DNA from 2 places in the Paenibacillus ilasis genome. Region 2 is predicted to be linked to the other one. Evidence: predicted binding sites of a transcription regulator. Region 2 holds the regulator's gene; the other holds the start of a gene.
What was found. Region 2 encodes CtsR, which represses protease genes until heat stress. Its sites were predicted from a motif close to ATGGTCAATAAAGGTCAAACA; they were not measured.
Positions count from the first base shown of each region.

Region 1: a site for CtsR is predicted at 6,008-6,028, ahead of clpP (ATP-dependent Clp endopeptidase proteolytic subunit ClpP). Genes of this name have one in related genera too.

Region 1 is NZ_JBHDJG010000002.1:63,857-73,546, reverse strand. Features, by position in the region: gene gpmI (2,3-bisphosphoglycerate-independent phosphoglycerate mutase) at 1-1,142, opposite strand, end outside; gene tpiA (triose-phosphate isomerase) at 1,143-1,895, opposite strand; gene ACETK5_RS20605 (phosphoglycerate kinase) at 1,973-3,154, opposite strand; gene gap (type I glyceraldehyde-3-phosphate dehydrogenase) at 3,349-4,353, opposite strand; gene ACETK5_RS20595 (sugar-binding transcriptional regulator) at 4,453-5,496, opposite strand; tRNA gene ACETK5_RS20590 (tRNA-Arg) at 5,868-5,942, shown strand; gene clpP (ATP-dependent Clp endopeptidase proteolytic subunit ClpP) at 6,104-6,700, shown strand; gene ACETK5_RS20580 (PdaC/SigV domain-containing protein) at 7,189-8,262, opposite strand; gene ACETK5_RS20575 (hypothetical protein) at 8,405-8,647, opposite strand; gene ACETK5_RS20570 (ABC transporter substrate-binding protein) at 8,886-9,690, opposite strand, start outside.
Region 2 is NZ_JBHDJG010000007.1:59,081-68,770, reverse strand. Features, by position in the region: gene ACETK5_RS31735 (DgaE family pyridoxal phosphate-dependent ammonia lyase) at 1-871, shown strand, start outside; gene dagF (2-dehydro-3-deoxy-phosphogluconate aldolase) at 873-1,628, shown strand; gene ACETK5_RS31725 (sugar kinase) at 1,621-2,637, shown strand; gene ACETK5_RS31720 (GntR family transcriptional regulator) at 2,645-3,361, shown strand; gene ACETK5_RS31715 (CtsR family transcriptional regulator) at 3,722-4,183, shown strand; gene ACETK5_RS31710 (UvrB/UvrC motif-containing protein) at 4,208-4,732, shown strand; gene ACETK5_RS31705 (protein arginine kinase) at 4,771-5,835, shown strand; gene clpC (ATP-dependent protease ATP-binding subunit ClpC) at 5,946-8,405, shown strand; gene radA (DNA repair protein RadA) at 8,962-9,690, shown strand, end outside.

The DNA of each region.
Region 1 (9,690 bases), on a different contig from region 2:
GCCACTTCATAGGCGCTCATCTCCGGCTTCAGATCATACGTCGCCACTTTCGGTGAGTTGATCAGTACGCGTGTTTCGCCTGGAAGCTCAACATCGCGTCCACCGCTGAAGAAGAACGTGACGTGTGGATACTTTTCAGTTTCCGCAATACGAAGCTGCTTCTTGTTGTGCTGAACCAGCACTTCACCCAGCGTGTTGTCCAGATTCTTCGGTTTGTAGGCGACGAAGCCTTCCACCGTCTCGCTGAACAGCGTCAAGCAGACAAAATGCAAGTTTTGCGGGAACTTCGGTCCACGTTCAAAGCCACGGAAATCATTATTCGTAAACACCTGGGACAGCTGAATCGCACGGTCAGGACGGTAGTTCAGGAAGATGACGGAATCTCCGCTCTCCACCAAACTAACCGGCTCGCCTTCACCATTCACCATTACGGTCGGTTCAACGAATTCATCGTAAACCGATTTCTCGTAAGATTCAGTGATGGCTTTCAGCGGATCCGTATATTTAGGTCCTTCGCCATACACCATGGCACGGTAAGCCTTCTCGACACGGTCCCAACGCTTGTCGCGGTCCATCGCATAATAACGACCGGAAAGCGTAGCGATTTGGCCAACGCCCACTTCTTCAATCTTCGCAATCAGATCCTTAACGAACTGCTTGCCGCTGTCCGGTGCCACGTCGCGTCCATCCATGAAGCCATGGATGTATACGTCATGGAAATCTTCCTTTTTGCAAAGATCCAGCATGGCGAACATATGCTCAATATGACTGTGAACGCCGCCGTCGGATACCAATCCGTACAAATGCAGCTTCTTGTTGTTGTTCTTGGCAGCGCGAACGGCTTCCACCAACGTTTCGTTCTCGAAGAATTCTCCTTCACGAATCGACTTCGTGATACGGGTCAAGTCCTGATACACAATCCGGCCTGCGCCGATGTTCAAGTGACCCACTTCGGAGTTCCCCATTTGGCCTTCCGGCAAGCCTACAGCTTCACCGCAAGCGGTCAACGTGGTGTTCGGGTATTGCTTCAAATACCGGTCGTAGTTAGGCTTGTTCGCTTGAGCGACCGCATTGCCCACCTCGGTGTTGCGAAGCCCGAAACCGTCCATGATGATCAGAGCTACGGGTTTTGGAGCAGACATTTACTTCGCCCCCTCAACGAGTGCGATGTAGGAAGCCGGTTGTAGACTTGCACCACCAACGAGCGCGCCGTCGATGTCGCTTTGTCCCATATACTCCGCTACATTTTCAGGCTTCACGCTACCGCCGTATTGAATGCGAACTTGCTCGGCAACGGTTTCGCCGTACAGACCTTTAACGAGTTCACGAATATAAGCGATGACTTCGTTCGCATCCTCTGCCGTAGAGGACTTGCCCGTTCCGATCGCCCAGATTGGCTCATAAGCAATAACAACATGAATCGCTTGATCAGCCGGAACACCTGCGAACGCAGCTTCCGTTTGTACTTTGCACACGTCTTTGGTTTGGCCGGCTTCGCGTTCTTCCAGCTTTTCGCCAACGCATACGATCGGAAGAAGACTATGACGGAATGCCGCATGTACCTTCTTGTTCACGATCTCATCGGTTTCGGCAAAATACTGACGGCGCTCGGAATGTCCAATAATGACATAGTCCACGCCCAGATCCTTCAGCATCAACCCGCTGATTTCACCCGTAAAGGCGCCATTATCTTCAAAATGAAGATTTTGTGCACCGATTTTGATGTTCGTGCCCTTGACCGCTTCAACCAATGCAGGAAGATTGGTAAATGGCGCGCAAATCACGCTTTCCACGCCTTCTACTTCCGCTTTGCCTTTCACATCTTCAATAAATGAAGCTGCTTCCGGAACGGTTTTGAACATTTTCCAGTTACCAGCTATGATAGGTGTTCTCACACGATTCACTCCTTTATTCCCCCGAAGAATCGGGGTCCAAACTTCATCCACTTGCTATCCAATTGTAGTGCCTATTTCTATTTATCGTTCAGTGCCACAACACCAGGAAGTGCTTTGCCTTCCATGAACTCAAGAGATGCACCGCCGCCTGTCGAGATGTGATTCATCTTGTCGGCAAGGCCGAATTTCTCCGCTGCTGCAGCCGAGTCGCCGCCGCCGATAATCGTGTAAGCTTCCGTATCCGCACAAGCTTGTGCCACTTCACGAGTACCGTTGCTGAACGGAGCGATTTCGAATACACCCATAGGACCGTTCCACACGACAAGTTTGGAGTTCTTGATCACTTCTGCATACTTGGCGCGAGTCTTAGGACCGATGTCAACGCCTTCCCAATCGGCTGGGATGCCGTCGATATCAACGATCTTGGTATTCGCGTCTGCACTGAACTCGTCCGTAACGACGATATCTTCCGGCAGGTAGAAGTTTTTGCCCAGCTCTTTAGCTTTCTCGATAAAACCGAGTGCAACATCAAGCTTCTCTTTATCAAGCAGAGATTGACCAATTTCATGGCCTTGAGCTTTGAAGAACGTGTAAGCAAGTCCACCGCCGATGATGACATTGTCAGCAAGCGTAAGCAGGTTGTCGATCACGTCGATTTTGTCCTTAACCTTCGATCCACCGATGATGGCGGTAAAAGGACGGTCCGGATTCGAAAGGGCTTTGCCGAGAACGGACAGCTCTTTTTCCATCAACAATCCCGATACAGCCGGAAGATGATGAGCGATACCTTCTGTCGAAGCGTGCGCACGGTGAGCAGCACCAAACGCGTCATTCACGAACAGATCGGCCAGTTCAGCGAATTGCTTCGCAAGTTCCGGATCATTCTTCTCTTCACCAGCGTAAAAACGAACATTTTCAAGCACGAGCACATCGCCGTTTTGCAGCTTCTCTACCTGCGCTTTAACCGCTTCTCCTACGGCTTCATCCGCTTTGGCTACCGGTTTGCCGAGCAGCTCGGACAGACGCTGACTTGCCGGAGTCAGGCGCAAAGATTCAACGACCTCACCTTTTGGACGGCCCATGTGGCTGGCCAGGATGACTTTCGCTCCTTGCTCTACCAAATATTTAATGGTCGGCAAAGTCTCGCGAATACGAGTGTCGTCTGTAATTTTACCATCTTCGAGCGGTACATTGAAATCGACGCGGACAAACACCCGTTTGCCGCTTACTTCTACATCACGTACACTTTTCTTGTTCATCTCCACGTTCCTCCTAAGAAAACTATTCTCCTCACCGACAGCATGCAGTTGCTCTCGTTTCTCTCTCTATCGCTAACCAGCGCCCGGATCTTGTCTATTCTTCCCAGTGCTCTGGCATGAAAACAAGGAAAAACCATGAACCAAAGAGGAGACCCGTGAAACGGAACTCCTCTTCGATTGTATGGCTAGATCAATTACAGACCTTTGCTTGCGATGTAAGCAGCGAGGTCAACGACACGGTTGGAGTAGCCCCACTCGTTGTCATACCAAGAAACAACTTTCACCATGTTGTCGCCAACTACCATAGTGGAGAGCGAATCGATCGTGGAAGAAGCTGGGTCGCCATTGTAGTCGCTGGATACAAGCGGCTCTTCGGAGTAGTTCAAGATGCCTTTGAGCGGGCCTTCAGCAGCAGCTTTCAGTGCTCCGTTTACATCTTCAAGCGTTACGTTTTTGGACAGCTCAACTACGAGGTCCGTTACGGAAACGTTCTTTGTAGGTACACGCATTGCCATACCGTTCAATTTGCCTTTCAATTGTGGCAGAACGAGGCTAACCGCTTTAGCAGCACCTGTTGTGGATGGAATGATGTTCTCAGCAGCTGCACGAGCACGACGCAGATCTTTGTGCGGAAGATCAAGCACTTGCTGGTCATTCGTGTAGGAGTGAACTGTAGTCATCATACCTTTAACGATACCGAACTTCTCGTCAAGAACTTTAGCAAAAGGAGCCAAGCAGTTTGTCGTACAAGAAGCGTTGGAGATTACAGTATGGTTAGCTGCATCGTATTTGTCTTCGTTAACGCCCATAACGATCGTGATATCTTCGTCAGTTGCTGGAGCGGAGATGATAACTTTCTTAGCGCCGCCTTTCAAGTGAGCGGAAGCTTTGTCTTTCGCTGTGAAAATACCAGTGGATTCTACAACGATTTCTACGCCATACTCAGCCCAAGGCAATGCTTCTGGGTTACGCTCAGCGAATACTTTCACTTCACGGCCGTTTACAACGAGTGCGCCTTCTTTAGCTTCAACCGTTGCATTAAGTCTGCCGTGAGTTGTGTCATATTTCAAAAGGTGTGCCAGCGTTTTTACATCCGTCAAATCGTTGATTGCCACGATTTCAACTTCGCTGTTGTTCAGCGCAGCGCGGAACACGTTACGTCCAATACGTCCAAAACCGTTAATACCTACTTTAACCATGAGTAGTTCCCTCCATATTTGTAAAATTTATATATTCAAGATTGGCCGTTAAGCCAATCAAGACAACAATAATGAAAAATCAATTGTACGCCCGTGGATTCAAATACCGGCGTCAATCTCCTTCTCGACTTCCAGTGCCGCGGCTTCATCGGTAACGAGAATATCCTCATGTCCGAATTTCAGCACCGCGTGAATCGCCTTGCCCTTGCCTTGACCCCCAGCAATGCCGATGATCGTCTCCGTCCGCATAATATCCTCAAGCCGCAGCCCGAGGGTAAGCATTTTGTGGACAACTTCGCCATCTTCACTAAAGTAGTAGCCGAAGGATTCCGCAATCGCGCCATCGGCCTGCAAGTTCTGAATCGAGTTTTCATCCAGCTTGCGTCTTCTTGCCATTTCCATGGCATCTCCGATGCCGTGAATAATGACTCGGCAGCGCCTGATCACATCCACAATCTCCTGGATATGCTGATCCTGCACCAAAGACTGGTAGGCATCCTCGCTAAGCAGATCCGGTACATGCAGCAATCGGTACTCAGCTCCCACGCGCTTAGCCATCTTAGAGGCAATGGTGTTCGCTTGAATCTCGACACTCTCCCCGAGACCGCCCCGGGCAGGCACAAACCATGTGCTTGTCAGCGGTTCGCCACCAGGCAAAGAGGACATCTGCTCTGCTACTTCGGCAAGCGTGGAGCCGCCTGTTACGGCAATCGTATCTCCATCCTGTACAAAGCTTAGCAGCGTTCTTGCTCCGGCACGGCCAAGCTCGCGTTTGACTTCCGGAGATGACTCACTGTCACCGGGAATAATGACCACTTTACGAAGCCCGTAAGCCTGACGGATCTTCTCTTCCAGTTCAACCAGTCCGAATAACTCATTCATAACCGGTTCCAGTTCCTCCAGCAAGCATATCCCTGAACTGCTGATCCGCATGCCAAGCGTTTCAATCTCGATCAGCCCTTGCGCTTTCAGAAGATCCGTCTCTGCTCTGAGGACACGCTCGGTCATCGAGAGTGATGAAGCCAGTGTTCTTCGGCCAACAATTCCGGACAACTTGATCTGATGAAGGATGGAATACCTTCGTTTAAGAGTGTCCATCAGATCCGGCAGAAGCTGCTCTTGTATTTCTAATAGGTTACGCATGCATTCCACTCCTGCAAACTTCGTCTCGGCTCTCCTCTGCCTGGTCGTAAAATGTCCCAGTCAAACTTTTTAAGTCCCACCCTTATTCTAACCAATAATCAGACCGGTTGCAAGTGTCCGAAAGTATATTTCTCTGCCCCAGGCATTCTTATACATTATGACCAACTACAGGCTTGTCTATATAATAGGAACAAAGTTTTGCCTGCTATTGTATTTTTGAAAAAGATGCGGTATAATCAACTTCGTTGCTAATTTTTTTAGATATCAGAAAGTGTCAACTTCGTGGAGTCAGCTTCCTGATATCGCAAGAAAAACTACTGCTAAATGCGGTTTGTCTTCTTTGAATGTACGTCGATAGACGTTTCTCTTATGCGCCCGTGGTCCAATGGATATGACGTAGGCCTCCGGAGCCTGAGATCGAGGTTCGATTCCTCGCGGGCGCGCCATTTTATCTTTATTCTCTATACTGATTACCCTAAAGTGCCCATGACGGCTCTTTTTTTTACCCAATAGTTTGACTATCTTTGACTTTTTGATTTAAATTGTTTATCATGTGGGTAATACGGTAACAGTATTTATATGAGGTACTTAAGAGGAGGTTTTCCACGTGAGTTTTATACCTATGGTCGTTGAACAAAGCAACCGCGGTGAGCGGGCATACGACATCTATTCCAGATTGCTGAAAGACCGCATTATCTTCCTCGGCTCCGACGTAAATGACGTGGTCGCCAATTCCATCATTGCTCAAATGCTGTTCTTGTCGGCTGAGGATCCTGAGAAGGATATTCATCTTTACATCAACAGTCCTGGCGGTTCCATTACCGCAGGTATGGCGATATTCGATACGATGCAGTTCATCAAGCCGGACGTTTCGACGATCTGTGTCGGCATGGCTGCTTCCATGGGCGCATTCCTGCTCAACGCAGGCGCTAAAGGCAAACGTTACGGTCTGCCTAACAGCGAAATTATGATTCACCAGCCGCTCGGCGGCGCACAAGGTCAAGCCACGGATATTGAGATCCGTGCTCGCCGCATTCTCAAAATGCGCGACAAACTGAACCGCATCCTGTCCGAACGCACGGGCCAACCGCTGGAGCGCATTGAGAAGGATACCGATCGTGACTACTTCATGACGGCTGACGAAGCTAAAGAGTATGGCCTGATCGATCAAGTACTGGAAAATACACCACCGCAAGGACTATAAAAGAAATGAAGCAAAGGGCAGGCGCCGTTATCCGGTGCCTGCCCTTTGTTATCCTCTGGATTCATTGAAAACTTCGAGTACTAAATAGTGAGTGTATCCCCTCCGGTCGCTGTTGAAATCGGGAAACATGAATGAATGGATAAGGAGGTTTCCCGATTTCAAAGGCGAACGCGTTGCTCCTCCAAGGATACTCTCACTTCGGTACGATTTTTTCAATAAAACATAAAGACGGTAAGGGCACTCCCCTCCTAAAAGGCCTCCCTTAACTTGAGGGGAGGGGAATACAGGAAAACCCATTTTCCTCGATAAACACAAAAAATCCCTTGATCGCTGGAAGGGAGAATACACACTCTCCACGTTCCATGATCAAGGGATTTATCGCAATTGGTTCCAGCACAGTGTTACTTCAGGACAGCATCATATATCTCAACAAGCTATGGTATGAAATTAAATGATCACAGTTTACACAAACCGCTTATCATATGCTCTTACTTCCACTCTTTCAGTTTCAGCTCAAACTCCGGAAATCCATAAGCATACGCCGTGTACTCATAAAGCTGGAAGTACAGCACCGCAGCATTATCCTTCACATAAAAATCAGCATCGGCAGGCACGCCCTCAAATCCGCCGAGGTAGCCTCCTTCTTTCTTCATCTTGCTCAGCACCAGGTTGTTCAGCTTCTGCTTGTTCTTGCCCTGCATGTTGATGAAATCGCCCAGCTTCATCTGCTTGCCGTCCTTCAAGGAGAACGTGAAGCTTTTACGGAAGGTCATGCCATGGGCGCCGCCGGTATACGAGTAATCGTACGCCGTAATGCTCAGGATGTCGTTCTGGTTGTAATGGACCACGAAGTCACCACTGAATTCGTATGGGAAACTGGATTCCGACGGCGGGAATTCCTCAGCATTCCCTTCGGCACCGGTGATTACGCCGGACGCATTTTCTTTCAGCACTTTGTTGATCTCGGCTTGAACCTCTGCATTATCGAGTCCGCTGATTACAGGATAGTTCACAACGGCATCCACGCCCTGAATCTTCTTCTTCAGCGCTACCGACTTAATGGTGATGTCATTCTGCTTCTTCTGTGTCATGCTGAGAGTTTTCAAGGAAGGATTCCATTGCCCCTGAACACCCATGTATTCGCTGATCGTTTTGAACGGCACATAGAGACGACCATTCATGATCTGTCCGCCAGGCTCGCCGGCATACGAGCCATTCACCAGAATACCGATTTCAGTTGAATCATATACGATAGCGCTCAGTTTGTTATAACCGTTACCCAGTGTATACGTACGGTTTTTTGCATCATATTTAAGAGGCATCCCCAGGCCGTCCCGCAAAGCGGTTGCCGGCACATAAGTTACCCCGTGCAGCACGAGACCTTTCTGTGACAGGGTCTTGCCATTCCATTTCAGTACGACTTCATTCTTTGAGGATTTTTGGCTGGCGGAAACGGTTGCCTTAGCGGCGCTTGCATCGATGACCTGTCCGCTCAAACCCAGACTGCCAAGCAGGACGCTAGTTGCAATTAATGATGCACATACACGAAATTTAGGATTCATATCAGAATTCCACCTTTGTTAAATTAAGTTTCCGTTAGTTGTTAATCTATTACCCTTAATCATTATAAGGAAAGCTTTCAATGTATTGGTAACAAAGCCAGTGACAATTTTGATTCCAGGCCGTAGGGCCTATATGTTTTCATTATTCTTTCCGTACGCACGCCGCTACACTAAGAAACACACCGAACAAGAGAGCACATGAACCCGCAAGCAGCAGTAATTCACTGCCTTGGACAACGTAAGCAAGAAAAATAAAACCGATGCCAACGAGTGCACTGTGAATACTCAATAACAGCAGATGCAGCGCGCTTTTCCTGAAGAAGTTCAGAAGCAATACCGCTCCAACACCAGCCACGATTCCCGCAATAACCAACAAGCCCATCACATCGCTCAAGCCGCTTTCTCCTTTTCTGATTAAACGCATAGAAACCTCGTTTATGTCATTTGCGTCCTTCCCTTATATATAACAACGAGACGGGCCCCAAAGTTGTGGTTCAATTCGTATAAATCGGCCAATTTTTCCTATTCCGGGTCTTAGGACCTATTCTTCACAAACAAAAAAAGAGCCTGCCCCCAATGGGACAGACTTTTTTATTACAAAAATATGAAAATGTAAGCTATCATTAACGACCGCTCTTCAGCTCGGACCACTGACGATCATAGATTGAGAGCGAGTCACCGACATTATCGAGCCACTCGGTACGGCCCAGCTCTTCATCTGTCAGGTTGATCATCGTATTGGTGCGGTATTCCTCGCTATGGAATTCCATCGCCTTGGTGTTCGGATTGCTGTATCCGATGAATTCATAGTTTTTGGCGCTGACCTCAGGCTCCATCATGAAGTTGATGAATTTCTCGGCCAGCTCTTTATTCTTGGCACCCTTAGGAATCGCGTAGTTATCAGAGAAGATGGTAGCCCCTTCTTCTGGCACGACATACGCCACATCCGGATTCTCAGCTGCAATAAAGGCCGCATCTCCGGACCAGACCGTAGCAATCCAGCCTTCTTCTTGGATCATCTTCTGCTTGATATTATCCGTATCAAACGCGAGCACATTGGGCAGCAAGGTCTTCAGGTCATCCGTACCTGCGGTGATTTCCGCTTCATCCGTACTGCTGTTGGATTTCCCCTGCTTCTTCAGCGCCATGCCGATCATTTCGCGGTTGTCGTCCAGAAGCAGGACTTTCCCCTTGTATTCCGGGTTCCAGAGGTCTTCCCAGCTGTTGATCTCGTCCTTAACATACTTCTTGTTATATGCAATTCCCGTTACACCGGACGTGTAGACAATCGAATATTTATTGCCCGGGTCATAAGAAGGATCTTTGAAAGTATCCGTAAGATTGACGAAGTTCGGGATATTATTCATATCAAGCGGCTCAAGCAGCTCCGATTCAATCATCGTTGTCACCATATAATCGGACGGCTGA
Region 2 (9,690 bases):
TCTTTCCGTGGCTGGAATCGTCACCGAAGGCAATCGCAGGCGCAGTGACCGATTGCACCAGGAGCCGATCGCGAAGAACGAGATTATCATGTTTAAGGGACATAATGTGCAGTATGGGGCCCCCGTTGAAACCATGGTTTATCTTGGAGGCGGCAAGGTCGTAGAGGTAGGGTACGCCAACGAAGGGCGTAAGGAGCATATCGCGGAAGCAATTAATGAGCGTACAGCCGCCATTTTGTACGTGAAATCCCATCACTGCGTACAGAAAAATATGATTTCGGTGGAAGAAGCGGCAGAAGTGGCCCAGGCACATGGACTTCCGCTGATCGTCGATGCTGCTGCCGAAGAGGATATTCAGAAATATGTGAAATACGGGGACCTGGCCATATACAGCGGATCCAAGGCAATTGAAGGCCCAACCTCCGGCATTGTCGGCGGCAAACGTCAATATGTGGAGTGGGTGAAGGCGCAGCTGCATGGTATTGGGCGCAGCATGAAGGTCGGCAAGGAAACGACGTTTGGATTGCTCCAGGCGCTGGACGAGTATATGGTGAAGGAAGCTAAGAGTGAACAGGAGAAAGCAGCGCTGGAGGAAATGAAGGCTCTATCCAAATTGCCGGGCATTGAGGTCAGCATCGTTCAGGACGAAGCGGGAAGAGCGATCTTCCGAGGGCGAGTGAAAGTCGATGAAAATACGGCGGGGATCAGTGCCAAGGCTATGAACGATCAGCTTCGCGAAGGCGATATTGCTGTATACACCCGGGATTACGGCGTACGTCAGGGATATTTCGATATCGATCCTCGCTCGCTTTCCGGGGATGATTTGCAAGTCATTATCACAAGAATACAACAGATTGCAGGGGGAAACTAAGATGGCAAATATGGAGAAACGTCTTTACAGAAATCGCGCGGCACTGAACGTACTTGCAGGCAGCATTCAGAATGCGAAGGACATTTTTGAAGCTTCGGAAGGGCATGTGCTGGTCGGCGTATTGTCCAAAAATTACCCGAACGCGCAAGAGGCCGTTATTGCAATGAAGGAATACGGCGCCGTTATCGAGGATGCGGTATCGATCGGATTGGGTGCCGGCGATAACCGTCAAGCTGCGGTGGTAGCCGAGATTGTGAAAAGCTACCCAGGTACGCATATCAATCAGGTGTTCCCGGCGGTCGGTGCTACACGTGCCAATCTGGATGGCAAAGAAAGCTGGATTAACAGCCTTGTGTCTCCTTCGGGTCAAGTGGGCTACGTGAATATCTCAACCGGACCGATGAGTGCTGCCGGGTCGGACAAAGCCATCGTACCTGTAAAAGCGGCCATTGCGCTTGTGCGCGACATGGGCGGTAATGCACTGAAGTACTTCCCGATGCAGGGCTTGAAGCTGGAGGATGAATACCGCGCGGTAGCGAAGGCATGTGCGGAGGAAGGATTTGCGCTTGAACCAACAGGCGGGATTGATAAAGAGAATTTTGAAGCCATCGTGCGCATCGCATTCGAAGCGGGAGTGCAGCAGGTCATCCCGCACGTGTACTCCTCGATTATCGACTCGGCAAGCGGAGATACGATCATTAGCGATGTTCAAGAGCTGCACCGCAAGCTAAAAGCGCTGGTTGATCAATATGCCTAAGACGATTGCCGCATATGGCGAAGTGATGATGCGTCTTCAAGTACCGGGATATGCTTCCTTGGCTCAAGAGAGTCATCTGAATTACTCCTTCTCCGGCACGGGTGTAAACATCGCCTCGGCTGTGGCAAGGTTCGGTCATAACGGCTATCTGGTCAGCACGCTGCCGGATAACCCGCTTGGCGAAGCAGCGATTTCCTACCTGCGCAAGCTTGGCATCGACACTTCGCTCATTAGCCGCGGAGGCAAATATGTCGGCATGTACTTTCTGGAGAATGGCTTTGGCGTAAGACCCGGACGTGTAACTTATACGGACCGACTGGGCAGCAGCTTTAATACGGCAGAGGATGCCATGTACGATTTCGGTGCGATTGCTCAAAAGATAGACATGATCCATTTTTGCGGCATAACCCTTTCCATGAACGACACGGTACGGGGCCAAATGAAGACGCTGGCTCGTGAAGTTAAGGCTAACGGGGGAACCGTTGTGTTCGATTGCAATTATCGTCCCTCTTTATGGGGGACAGACCGCTATGAGTTTGCCAAGCCGCACTATGAGGAAATGCTGTCACTTGCGGATATCGTCTTTATGAATGAGAAGGATGCTATCTATATCCTTGGCATGGAGACGACCCGTGAGGATCGGAATGAACAGCTGCAGGAGTTGATTCCGAAGGTGGCAGCGAAGTATAATATTACGGTTGCGTCGGGTACTCACCGCAAGATCAACGGGGATAACACCCATTCCCTGCAAGGCTATCTCTACACGGATGGAGCGTTTCATTTTTCCAAAACCTTGACGTTTTCCGTCCATGACCGTATCGGCGCGGGTGATGCTTACGCCAGCGGGGTGATCCACGGGATCTCGGAGGGTTTTGAACCGAATCGGACGGTTGACTTTGCCGCAGCTGCGGCGATGCTTGCTCATACCGTAACAGGGGATACGCCGACGGCGAACGAACGCGAAGTGCTTCAGGCAATGAGTCATCATATGTCTGACGTGGAAAGGTAGGAGAAGCATGTCGATCACGCGGAAGAACGGTCCGTTATACTTGCAAATCAAGAAGATCATAAAAGATCGGATTCTGCATGGGGAATATCCACTTGGCTCCCATATTCCTTCCGAGCCGCAGCTGGAGCAGGAATTTAACGTTAGCAAAATGACGGTCCGCAATGCGATCCAGGAGTTGTATCAGGAAGGGTATGTAGAGAAGCGGAGCGGGGTAGGAACGATTGTGACCCGGAACACGTCCTTCTCCAAGCTTTCCAAAGGCAAGCTGTTTACCGAGATTCTGGTCGAAGAAGGACACCAGATTCGGAAGCGTCACCTGAAGACGGAATGGGTGCTTAATGAGCCGGATAGCGAATTGTTCTTAAAATTCGGGGAGCGGTGCCTGCTTATTGAACGATTGTATTTACTGGACGGGAGTCCTTTTATTTACTACACTCACTACGTGTCATCCCAAGTGGATATGGGTGAAGAGTTCGGTTCCACCGAACTACCGTCTCTCTATGACCGCATCGAGGAGAGTCAAATTACGCTGGAGAATTTCCGGGACCGTTTTCTGGCGACCGTGGCAAATGAGGAGATTGCCTCCTTGCTTGAAGTAAGCATAGGCACGCCGTTACTAAAACGGCTCAGATCCTCTTATGACGGGACAGGCAGCATCATTGAATACAGCATCGGCTATTACAATACGGAGTTACAGCACTACTTGATCAGTTATGATGCCTAAGGGTTTAGACTATACAAGAGCATGATATGAAGAAGTGGCCTCGAACCGGTATTCACCCGGCATGGGGACTGCTTCTTTTTTTTGTTGCCTTATATGAATTGTTCTTCGGAAAGAGGCTATAAGCGATCAAAGAACTGGGTACAATAAGAATAAATGCAAAGCGCGAACATTTGAGAAGAACCCTCTTGGCAAAATGAAAAAATGTGCTATAATGATATCAAAGTCAAAGAAAGTCAAAGTCAACGAGAGGGTTCGCCGATTTTGATTGTGGTTAAAATTAACGTATATGCAAGGCTCTGTGCGGACGTGTAAGATCACTATCCGTCTTAACGTTTCAAACAGTGGAGGATGAACAGACCAATGCGTAATATCTCTGATATTATCGAACAATACCTGAAGAGCATACTGCAGGAAAGTCCGGAGGGTACCGTTGAAATTCAACGGAACGATCTGGCAGAGCAATTTTCTTGCGTTCCTTCCCAGATTAACTACGTGATCAGTACACGGTTCACGCTGGAGAAGGGCTTTCTTGTCGAGAGCAAGCGCGGCGGGGGCGGGTACATACGCATCCAGCGTATCGAGCTTCCCCAGCATACTGCACTCCAGCAGCATCTTCATCATACCATTGGCAGCATGATTGACCAGACGGTGGCTGAAGGATTGATTTACCAGCTGGAGGAATCCCGGTTTTTAACCAAGCGGGAGGCCAGCCTGATGCGGGCCGCCATTTCAAGGGAGTGCCTCAATGTGAAGCTTCCTTATCGGGATGAGCTGCGTGCAAGGATTATGAAGGCGATGCTTATTTCTTTATTAGGTAAGTGAGTCTGTGTAAGGGGGCATCGGATTATGTTATGCCAAGAATGCGGTAAACGGCCGGCGACACTTCATTTCACCAAAATTGTGAACGGGGAGAAAACGGAGTTTCATTTTTGTGAAACCTGTGCCCGTGAAAAAGGGGAATTGATCCCCGGCACGTCGAATGGTTTTTCTATACACAGTTTGCTGTCAGGTCTTCTGGATCTGGATCCTTCAGGCAAGGGCCAGAGTCCCGGCGCAAAAACGGCCCAAACGCTGCAGTGCGAAGAATGCGGTATGACGTATTCCCAGTTCAGCAAGCTTGGCCGGTTCGGCTGCAGCTCGTGTTATAAATATTTCTCGGATCGATTGGATCCATTGTTTAAGCGAGTCCATGGGGGGACTTCCCATGTCGGCAAAGTGCCGAAGCGTACGGGTGGCCGTATTCAGATCAAACGCCAGATTGATGAGCTTAAGAAGGAGCTTCAAATTCGGATCGTGCAGGAAGAGTTTGAAACGGCTGCCGAGATCCGGGACCAAATCCGTGAGCTGGAGCGAAATATGGCTCAGGGATAAGATGGTAAGATTTTGCACTTTAGTAGGAGGAATGCGTGATGTCTAATCTCCGGTTTACCGATTCGGCGCTGAGCGAGTGGATGCGCGGGAACGGTCAGGATTCCGACATTGTCATCAGCACCCGTGTCAGGGTGGCGCGCAATCTGCAGCATCTTCCTTTCCCGCTGCTGGCAACGGATCAGCAGTCGGGAGAAGTGCTAGAGCGCCTGACGAATGTGCTGAAGAATAAGGACGATTTGCAGGATTTCGGGGATTTACATGTAATTAAATTAAGTGAGATTGATGAGCTGGATAAGAAGGTTCTTGTTGAGAAGCATCTAATCAGCCCCAATCTGGCGAATGAGTCCCGAAACGGTGCCGTCATCCTTACTGAAGATGAATCCGTCAGCATTATGATCAATGAAGAGGATCACCTGCGCATACAGTGTTTATATCCCGGATTTCAGGTTCGTGAGGCATGGGCACGTGCGACGGCGCTGGATGACGTTTTTGAATCCGAGATCGATTATGCGTTTGATGACAAACGAGGTTATCTTACGAGTTGTCCGACGAATGTCGGCACCGGCCTTCGCGCATCGGTCATGATGCATCTGCCCGCTCTTGTTATGACACAGCAGATTAACCGGATTCTCTCGGCTGTATCGCAGGTAGGCTTGACCGTAAGAGGGATTTACGGTGAAGGCAGCGAAGCGTTAGGCAACCTGTTTCAAATCTCGAATCAGATTACGCTCGGTCAAACCGAGTCCGAGATCATTGAGAATCTTCACAGCGTCGCCTTGCAAATCATCGAGCATGAGAAGAATGCCAGAGCCCGGCTCTTGGGTGAATCCAAGCTCCGTATTACGGATCGGGTGATGCGCTCCTATGGCATACTGTCCTATGCAGCGGTGATGGATTCGAAGGAAGCGGCCCAGCGATTGTCGGATGTTCGGCTTGGTGTGGATCTCGGCCTTCTGGAAGGCCCGGAAATCCCGGTCATGAATGAACTGAATGTGAAGACGCAGCCGGGCTTTCTGCAGAAGACCTATGGAGAGGGTATGACTCCTTCCGAACGCGACATGTACAGGGCTAAGCTCATCAGAGAAACATTGGGTAACGATTAAGGATCTATACTCGTTTTACAGATGGATGACGGTTTAAGCGTCCTATAGCTGACGATACACCGAAATCCGCGAGGTTCAATATATTAATTGAAACGTGGAGGTGCAATACTATGATGTTTGGCAGATTTACGGAACGTGCACAAAAGGTGCTTGCATTGGCTCAGGAAGAAGCGGTACGTCTGGGGCACAACAATATCGGCACAGAACATATCCTGCTAGGACTTATTCGTGAAGGAGACGGCATTGCAGCCAAAGCGCTGATCGGACTTGGACTTGGTCTTGAAAAAATTCAGGATGAAGTCGAAACATTAATCGGACGCGGACAGGAGCAGCCTACCAACATTGCTTATACGCCTAGAGCGAAAAAGGTAATTGAGCTCTCCATGGACGAAGCTCGTAAGCTTGGTCATACCTACGTAGGTACGGAGCATATTCTGCTGGGGCTGATTCGTGAAGGCGAAGGGGTTGCCGCACGTGTGCTGAACAACCTTGGCATTAGTCTGAACAAAGCCCGGCAGCAGGTGCTGCAGCTGCTCGGCAGCAGCGAAGCGGTATCGAGCCATCATGGCACGCCGCAAAACGTAAGCACGCCTACACTGGACAGTCTCGCTCGCGATCTGACCGCCATTGCCAAGGAAGGCAATCTGGATCCGGTCATTGGCCGCAGCAAAGAAATCGAGCGCGTGATTCAGGTACTGAGCCGCCGTACGAAGAACAACCCGGTGTTGATTGGTGAACCAGGGGTAGGTAAGACGGCGATTGCGGAAGGCCTGGCCCAACGCATCATTAACAATGAAATTCCAGAGACACTGCGTGACAAACGCGTCATGACGCTGGATATGGGCTCGGTTGTTGCTGGAACGAAATACCGCGGCGAGTTTGAGGATCGCTTGAAAAAAATTATGGATGAGATTCGTCAAGCGGGTAACATTGTTCTGTTCATCGATGAGCTGCATACCTTGATCGGTGCAGGCGGTGCAGAAGGTGCGATTGACGCTTCCAACATCCTTAAGCCATCATTGGCACGCGGAGAACTTCAGTGCATCGGGGCAACCACACTGGACGAATACCGCAAATATATTGAAAAAGACGCTGCTCTCGAGCGCCGTTTCCAACCGATTACGGTGGATCAACCATCGCCGGAGGAAGCCATTCAGATTCTGTATGGATTGCGTGACCGTTACGAAGCGCATCACCGCGTAAAAATTACGGATGAAGCGATCGAGCAGGCCGTGAAATTGTCCGACCGCTACATTACGGACCGCTTCCTGCCGGATAAAGCGATTGACCTGATTGATGAGGCCGGTTCGAAAGTTCGCCTTCATACGTATACCATACCGCCGAATCTGAAAGATCAGGAAGCGCATCTGGAGGACATCCGCAAAGAGAAAGACGCAGCTGTCCAAAGCCAGGAATTCGAGAAAGCTGCAGCGCTGCGCGATACGGAGCAGAAGCTTCGTGAAGAACTTGAAATCACGAAGAATCAATGGAAAGAAAAACAAGGACGTACCGATTCCGAGGTAACTCCGGAGGATATTGCCGACGTTGTAGCCAACTGGACCGGTATTCCTGTAAATAAACTGAAAGAAGAAGAGACCGAGCGTCTTCTGAATCTGGAAGAAATTCTGCACAGCCGCGTCATCGGTCAAGAGGAAGCGGTCAAAGCAGTGAGCCGTGCCGTTCGCCGGGCACGTGCAGGCCTGAAAGATCCGAAGCGTCCAATGGGCTCCTTCATCTTCCTGGGTCCTACCGGGGTAGGTAAAACCGAGCTGGCACGCGCCCTTGCGGAGGCGATGTTCGGAGACGAGAATGCGGTTGTACGGATCGATATGTCCGAGTACATGGAGAAGCATTCCACATCACGTCTCGTCGGAGCGCCTCCGGGATATGTCGGCTACGAAGAAGGCGGTCAGCTGACCGAGAAGGTACGCCGCAAACCTTATTCCGTTGTGCTGCTCGATGAAATCGAGAAGGCGCACCCTGAGGTATTCAACATCTTGCTTCAAGTGCTGGAAGACGGACGTTTGACCGATTCCAAGGGCCGCGTGGTGGACTTCCGCAACACACTGATCATTCTTACCTCCAACGTGGGAGCGGAAGCAATCAAGAAGAACTCTACGCTTGGCTTTACTGCGGTGACGGATGCAGGCCGCGATTATAACAACATGAAAGGCAAAGTGATGGATGAACTCAAGAAGAGCTTCCGTCCAGAGTTCTTGAACCGGATTGATGAGATCATCGTGTTCCACTCTCTGGAAGAGAAACACATTGCCGAGATCGTGACTTTGATGTCCGACGAGCTGCGTAAGCGTCTGAAGGAATTCGAGGTGCATTTCGAGCTCACCGACAAGGCGAAGGCCTTCATCGCCAAGGAAGGATACGATCCGGCCTTCGGTGCTCGCCCACTGCGCCGGGCTATCCAGAAGCACATCGAGGATCGTCTCTCCGAGGAGCTGTTGAAAGGTACTGTGGCCAAGGGCGACTCGCTCGTCATCGATGAAGCGAATGGCGAACTGGTTGTGAACAAGAACGAAAGTGTCACTGCCGCATCAGCAGCCGAAACTGAATAAGTTGGAACAACAACACCGCCCCGCTGGATTTAAATCCGGCGGGGTTTTTGATTTTGATATTAATGGAAGATGAAGGTTTTGTATGGGGCACAAATTTGGATGCTCAGAAGTTATGTAAATGAAATGATCGGGGCTGTTTAAATCGGTAAATTAATTAGGCAAAGGGATGATTAGCGAATTAGGAGAACAGATCCTCATGTATCAACCTAGCGGAAAGGACGGAATCGTTCTGAAGAAGCGACAGCGTTCGCCTTTAAAACGGGGAAACGACCATGATTCCAATTCCAGTTTCCTGGTTTTAACAGCGATCGTAAGAACGATCCGACAGCAATGCGGACATGTATGGTTTACATGTATTTATTTTGATAAATTGCAGCAAAAATAATGTCGATCTGCCCCCGACCCTTCAAATTTGAAACAAATCCTTCTCATCCCGCGTAAAGTTTCCGATTAGCCTTTACGTTGAATTATAAGAAATGGTAAACTTTGAGTAATGCCTGATTTTGCAGGGTTTTACGGAATCCGACAAATGATGTGCGACATAAAGGAGACTCACATGGCAAAAACTAAAACGAAATTTTTCTGTACCGAATGCGGCTATGAAGCGCCCAAATGGTTCGGAAAATGTCCGGGCTGCCAATCATGGAATTCCATGGTAGAAGAGACCGAGACGGTAATCAAGACGCAGGGGATGAATTCCCCTCTTTTTCATAGTAAAGAAAAACCCCTTTCGATCATAAATATAGAAAGCGGTAAAGAACCCAGAATCCAGACGGGCATTGCGGAATTGAACCGTGTGCTCGGGGGCGGGCTTGTCCCGGGCTCGCTGGTGTTAGTCGGCGGTGACCCCGGCATCGGCAAATCCACGCTGCTGCTGCAAGCCTCCAACCGATTGGCCCAGAACGGCATTCGCGTTCTGTACATTTCCGGTGAGGAATCCGTACGCCAGACCAAACTGCGTGCAGATCGGCTCGGGGCGCTGTCCCCGGAGCTGTTTGTCCTCTGTGAAACCAATCTGGAATCGATCGAGGAAGCCATTGAGAACGTGCAGCCTGGCTTTGTTGTCATTGACTCCATTCAGACGGTGTATTTGCCGGAGGTAACCAGTGCGCCGGGAAGCGTATCCCAGGTACGGGAGTGTACGGCACGCTTCATGCGATTGGCGAAGGTGAAGGGCATAGCGACCGTTCTGGTTGGTCATGTGACCAAGGAAGGCGCTATTGCAGGCCCAAGGATGCTGGAGCACATGGTGGACTGTGTGCTTTATTTTGAAGGAGAGCGTCAC